Linked DNA regions of Paraburkholderia fungorum. The protein of the gene in region 2 binds, or shares a complex with, the protein of the main gene of each other region. Links are inferred from orthologs where the notes say so. Each region holds a gene or a part of one and is shown on either strand. Other genes may lie near its edges. The genes, in order: trxB and trxA.

Region 1 (3,317 bases), 720 kb from region 2 along the record:
GGTCATCGCGATCACCTTTGACGGTTGCGGGCGCGTTGCGGCGCGGTGACGGCCCGGGAGGCCGTTCATGTCACGACGAATGAGCCTGCCCGGAATCGACAGTCAGCGGGTTCAGTCAGGGCCGCGTATGAGCCGGCGCCGCCCCCGGCTGCAACAGCACGACCACCGCGCCCGCGCCGCCGTCGTGCGGGCGTGCCTGACAGAACGCGATGACTTCGGATTTCTGCACCAGCCACGCGCGCACCTTGCCCTTCAGCACCGGCTCCTTGCCGATCGACCCGAGGCCCTTGCCATGGATCACGCGCAAACAGCGCAAGCCGCGCTTCACCGATTCGCGGATAAATTCCGCCAGCGCTTCACGCGCTTCGTCGCGCCGCATGCCGTGCAGATCGATTTGCGCCTGCACGATCCAGTCGCCGCGCCGCAGTTTCCGAACGACTTCCTGGCTCACGCCGGGGCGGCAGTAGGACAAGGTTTCGTCGGTGTCGAGCAGGACTTCGGGATCGTATTCGTCCGAGATCGCTTCGTGCAGGACCGCTTCTTCGTCGAGCCGCGTTTGCACGGGCAGCGGCGGCGGGGGATTGCGCGGCAGGCTCGCGCGCGGCGGGACGGCCAGCGGCGCGACGGAGCCGATTTCACGGCGAAACAGGTCCGCATCCGCCGATGCCTCGCGCTGCGCCGCCACGGCTGCCGCGCGGTCGCGTTCGCGCCGTTGCGTGTCGACCTTCAACGCATCGCGCAACGCGCCGAGGCCCGCGAGACCGGCCGCCGGTTCGATCTTCGGTTTGACGGCGGGAGTGGAGGCCTCGGGCGCGGGCCTGGCGACGGTGCGCGCGCGTTTCGGTTCGCTGGGATGGGGTTGATTCTTCGGCATATCGGTAATACACGCAGAAAGGTAGATCGAACGCGGGGTGCTGGTGGAGGGCCGGGGCCTGGCGCGTCGTGTGGTCGCTGCAGGAGACCGCGTCACACTGCGCCGCGCGAGCCAGGCTAGTTGTAGACCGCAGACCGCAGACCGCAGACCGCAGACCGCAGACCGCAGACCGCAGACCGCAGACCGCAGACCGCAGACCTCAGACCGCAGACCTCACCCGCAACCACAGGCCGCAATCACAAGCCGCAACCGTAGGCGACGACCCGCGACTACACACGCAAAAAAGGCCGCAAGCTTTTCAGCCGCGGCCTTCTGTCAAACCGGCGGCCGGGCTAAACCCAACCGCCATTTTACCGTCGCGCCTGCCGTTGCAGGCCGGGGCGCACCGTCAATCCCGCCGATTAACGCTCGGCTTCCTGGCTCATCGCATGCTCGCCGGCCATCTCGTTGATGGTTTCCAGATAGCGTTGCGCGTCGAGCGCGGCCATACAGCCCGTGCCCGCGCTGGTGATCGCCTGGCGATACACGTGGTCCTGCACGTCGCCCGCAGCGAACACGCCCGGAACGCTGGTCGCGGTCGCGAAACCGTTCAGGCCGCCCTTGGTGATGATGTAGCCGTTCTTCATCTCCACCTGGCCTTCGAAAATGTCCGTATTCGGCTTGTGGCCGATCGCGACGAACAGGCCTTGCAACGCGATGTCGGTCGTTTCGCCGGTTTGCGTGTGCTTGATACGCAGACCCGTCACGCCGGATTGATCGCCGGTCACTTCGTCGAGCGTGTGGTTCCACTTGATCTCGACGACGCCTTCCTTTTCCTTCGCCAGCAGACGGTCGATCAGGATCGGCTCGGCGCGGAACTTGTCGCGGCGATGAATGACCGTGACCTTCTTCGCGATGCCCGACAGGTAGAGCGCTTCTTCCACCGCGGTATTGCCGCCGCCGATCACGGCCACATGTTGCTGCTTGTAGAAGAAGCCGTCGCAGGTGGCGCAAGCCGACACGCCCTTGCCCATGAACGCTTCTTCGGACGGCAGGCCGAGGTACTGCGCCGATGCGCCGGTCGAGATGATCAGCGAGTCGCAGGTGTATTCGCCCGAATCGCCGATCAGGCGGATCGGCTTTTCATCCAGCTTGGCCGTATGAATATGGTCGAAGATGATTTCGGTGTTGAAGCGCTCGGCGTGCTCCAGAAAGCGCGTCATCAGCTCCGGGCCTTGCACGCCGTTGGCGTCGGCCGGCCAGTTTTCGACGTCGGTCGTGGTCATCAGCTGGCCGCCCTGGGCCATACCGGTAATGAGTACCGGCGACAGATTGGCGCGCGCCGCGTAGACCGCTGCCGTGTAGCCGGCGGGGCCCGAACCGAGAATCAGAACCTTGGCGTGTTTCGTGGAAGTTGCTGGCATGATCGAATCCTTATACGGCGCCCGGCTCGCCCATGCGATGCCGTGCGACTTGAGCTGAAACTGTAGATGGGTATCAGACCGGCATTATAAAGGGCGGGGCGCCGGGCTGCTCCATGAAGCTTTCCGATCGCGGCGATAGCGTGGCGGTGGCCTGCCGACGCTGTTTCGTGGCCGGTGTGTGTGGCCAATCGGCCAAGTTACCGTCATTTACAGCCTTGCGCGAGACACTGCGTTTACAATAGGCCGGATCGAAGTTCCCAGCAGCCTGAAGCGGGCTCAAAGCCACGCCGGGCGAGGCTCCGACCGTGTTTGCGGTTGGCGCCCGGCTGGCAGGCGGTTAGCAGAAACGCCGGGAATCGGCACCACACGCAACAGGATCAATGGCAAAAGCTCCCTATTCCGCGAGCGCGCAGGCGTTGCCGCACCGCATGTCGCGCCTTCTGACCGAAATCCGCTGGCTACTGCAGGTGGCGCTCGGCGTTTTCCTGCTGATGGCGCTCGTCAGTTACAGCCGCAACGACCCGAGCTGGACCAATTCCGCGCAGACCGACCATATCGCCAACTGGGCGGGCCGCTTCGGCGCGCGCACCTCGGACATCATGCTGCTGCTGTTCGGTCTGTCCACCTACTGGTGGGTCGTGCTGCTCGGCCGTCACATTTCCGCCAACTACCGCCGCATCACCCGTCACGAAGACGGTGAGGACGACGCGCCGCGCGGTGTCGGCTGGCTCGCCGACGCATTCGCGTTCGCGCTCGTGCTGCTGTCGTGCAGCGGCATCGAGGCGCTGCGCATGTGGTCGCTGAAGGTGCAGTTGCCGGGCGTCAAGGGCGGCGTGGTCGGCGACGCGGTCGCGCGCGGGGTGTCGCATGCGCTGGGGTTCACGGGCGGCACGCTCGCACTGTTGATCGCGCTCGCCATCGGCCTGTCGCTGTATTTCCGTTTCTCGTGGCTGTCGGTGTCGGAGAAGGTCGGCGAGTCGATCATTTCCGCGGTGACGTTCGCCAAGCTGCGCCGTGAAGCCGGCCGCGACCGCAAGCTC
Region 2 (3,064 bases):
GACGAGGCTAATTCAGCTACTTAGACCGGGTTACGGTCTGCTTAGCTGCCGCCACCACGGCGCATCATGTCGAAGAACTCGGAATTGCTCTTCGTTTGACGAATCTTGTCGAGCAGGAATTCCATCGATTCGACTTCGTCCATGTCGTGAATGAACTTGCGCAGCACCCAGATCTTTTGCAGCACTTCGGGCTTGATCAGCAGTTCTTCGCGGCGCGTGCCGGACTTGTTCAGGTTGATCGACGGATAGACGCGCTTTTCAGCCAGGCGACGTTCCAGGTGCACTTCCATGTTGCCGGTGCCCTTGAACTCTTCGTAGATCACGTCGTCCATGCGGCTGCCGGTTTCGATCAGCGCCGTACCGATGATGGTCAGCGAACCGCCTTCCTCGATATTGCGCGCCGCGCCGAAGAAGCGCTTCGGACGTTGCAGCGCGTTGGCGTCGACACCACCCGTCAGCACCTTGCCCGAGGCCGGCACAACGGTGTTGTAAGCGCGTGCGAGACGCGTGATCGAGTCGAGCAGAATGACCACGTCGTTCTTCATTTCGACGAGGCGCTTGGCTTTTTCGATCACCATTTCGGCGACCTGCACGTGACGCGCAGCCGGTTCGTCGAACGTGGAGGCGATCACTTCGCCGGCCACCGAACGCTGCATTTCGGTCACTTCTTCAGGGCGTTCGTCGATCAGCAGCACGAACAGCACGACATCGGGATGGTTCTGTTTGATCGCATGCGCGATGTGCTGAAGCATCACGGTCTTACCGGACTTCGGCGATGCCACCAGCAGACCCCGCTGGCCTTTGCCGATCGGCGCGATCATGTCGATGATGCGGCCCGTGACGTTTTCTTCGCCACGCATTTCACGTTCGAGCAGCAGCACCTTGTTCGGGTGCAGCGGCGTCAGGTTTTCGAACATGATCTTGTGCTTCGAGGCTTCCGGCGGCTGGCCGTTGACCTTGTCCACCTTGACCAGCGCGAAATAGCGCTCGCCGTCTTTCGGCGTACGCACTTCACCTTCGATCGTGTCACCCGTATGCAGGTTGAAACGGCGGATTTGCGACGGGCTGATATAAATATCGTCCGTGCTGGCGAGGTACGAGGTTTCCGGCGAACGCAGGAAGCCGAAACCGTCCGGCAGCACTTCGAGCGTGCCGTCGCCGAATATCGTGTCGCCCGTTTTGGCTCGTTTTTTTAGAATGGCGAACATCAGTTCCTGCTTGCGCAGGCGGTTCGCACTTTCGATCTCGAGGCCATTGGCCATCTCGATCAATTCGGACACGTGCAGAGTCTTAAGCTCGGATAAATGCATACGGAGAACCCGCAGGAGAAGGTGCGACGAAATGAAATCTGGGAGGAGAGTGAGCGGAACCGCTCAAGGACTTACACGTCTTTTCGACGTTTTGCGGATTCTAGCATAGCACACGCCAATTTCCGCCAGTACGACGGCATGGCATCTTTCTTGTCAGGCGTGTTGCCGGTTGACAACACGCCCCGAATCAGTGCGCTCGCGGGTCTCGAGGGACGCCGGGCGCGCCGATGCACACCGTTTTACAGATTGCCGTCGAGGAACGCAGTGAGTTGCGACTTCGACAACGCGCCGACCTTCTGCGCGGCGACTGCGCCGTTCTTGAAAAGGATCAGCGTGGGGATGCCGCGCACGCCGAACTTGACCGGCGTCGATTGATGTTCGTCGACGTTGATCTTGGCGATTTGCAGACGATCGGCATAATCCTTCGCGACTTCGTCGAGGATCGGCGCGATCATCTTGCACGGACCGCACCATTCAGCCCAGAAATCGAGCAGCACGGGTTTATCGGATTTAACGACGTCCTGTTCGAACGATGCGTCGCTAATATGCTTGATTTGTTCGCTCATTGTATGAATACCTCTATCGGTTCGAGGCCCGCCTGAATTGCTCGCCACGATACGTCAAAACCTAAGGAAACTTCCGTTCGCTTTGCCGCAAACTGGAGCATTGCCTGCCCATGCATGACCCGTTGAAAATGGCTCACGATGTGCGGGAAGCTCGCGCTTGCGGGTCATCCGTACGGCAGTTTAGCTTAATTCGCTATGCGTTGCCGGGGGCGATAGTACTCATCAGGGGCAGTGGGGCCAACGGCTGCCGGTGAAGTGACATCTTGTTTCTATACCCGCCACGCAGCTTATCTGGAGGCGGGTAAGGCGAACTCAAGTGGCTTCGGTGCGCGCGTCGTCGATAGCGACTATAAGAAGGGGAAAGCCTGATTCGACGCGTCGATGTCGGTTTGCTCGTATTAACAGTCGCACGATCGGCCAAGCGGTGATAGAATGTTTCGTGACGGGCCTCCTCGCATGGAGGGATGGTCAACCTGGTCAGGTCGGGAACGAAGCAGCCACAGCCGTTTTCCACCAGTGCCGAGGGTCAGGCTCGTCACCTTTCCTTTTTCAGTTTTTCCGTTGCGGTGTTCTTCCGCAATCTCTTTCTTCCCCGGTATTACCCTTGGCGTCGCCATGCCCCGTGCATGCATTCGCGTTGCATTGCGTATTCTTCATGTCTGATCCACATTTCATCTATTTTTTTCTATTGGTCCGTTAGCCTGTTTCAATGAAGCGGTGACGCGCGTTCCTATGCCTTCTGGTTTCGGTTTTGAGCGGCATTGTTGCTGATACAATTTCGCGATGACCTATCAAGTTCTCGCACGCAAATGGCGGCCTAAGGATTTCGCGTCGCTCGTCGGACAGGAGCACGTGGTGCGCGCGCTCACGCACGCGCTCGACGGCGGCAGGCTGCATCACGCCTATTTGTTTACCGGCACACGCGGCGTCGGTAAAACCACGCTGTCGCGCATCTTCGCCAAGGCGCTGAATTGCGAAACCGGCGTGACTTCCACGCCGTGCGGCGTATGCCGCGCGTGTCGTGAGATCGACGAAGGTCGCTTTGTCGATTACGTGGAAATGGATGCGGCGAGTAATCGCGGCGTCGACGAGATGGCGGCGCTGCTCGAACGTGCGGTGTATGCGCCGGTCGACGCGCGCTTCAAGGTCTACATGATCGACGAAGTGCACATGCTGACCAACCACGCT

Evidence for each region.
Region 1: the proteins of trxA (region 2) and trxB are in contact, whole or in part, in a crystal structure (PDB 1F6M), measured with the Escherichia coli proteins. The link is inferred for Paraburkholderia fungorum from one-to-one orthologs.

The regions. Positions count from the first base shown.
Region 1 is NZ_FNKP01000001.1:1,177,753-1,181,069, forward strand. The notes cover bases 277-3,270. They hold trxB (thioredoxin-disulfide reductase), read right to left. Parts: upstream 2,278-3,270; coding sequence 1,276-2,277; downstream 277-1,275. Other genes in these bases: BLS41_RS05230 (Smr/MutS family protein), read right to left, coding at 277-874; BLS41_RS05240 (DNA translocase FtsK), read left to right, coding at 2,658-3,270. Also shown: BLS41_RS05225 (glutathione S-transferase family protein), read right to left, coding at 1-6; more of BLS41_RS05230, read right to left, coding at 116-276; more of BLS41_RS05240, read left to right, coding at 3,271-3,317.
Region 2 is NZ_FNKP01000001.1:1,901,884-1,904,947, forward strand. Bases 214-2,954 are described here. They hold trxA (thioredoxin TrxA), read right to left. Parts: upstream 1,877-2,954; coding sequence 1,550-1,876; downstream 214-1,549. Other genes in these bases: rho (transcription termination factor Rho), read right to left, coding at 214-1,310; BLS41_RS08440 (DNA polymerase III subunit gamma/tau), read left to right, coding at 2,660-2,954. Outside these bases: more of rho, read right to left, coding at 42-213; more of BLS41_RS08440, read left to right, coding at 2,955-3,064. UniProt on the Escherichia coli protein: Participates in various redox reactions through the reversible oxidation of its active center dithiol to a disulfide and catalyzes dithiol-disulfide exchange reactions.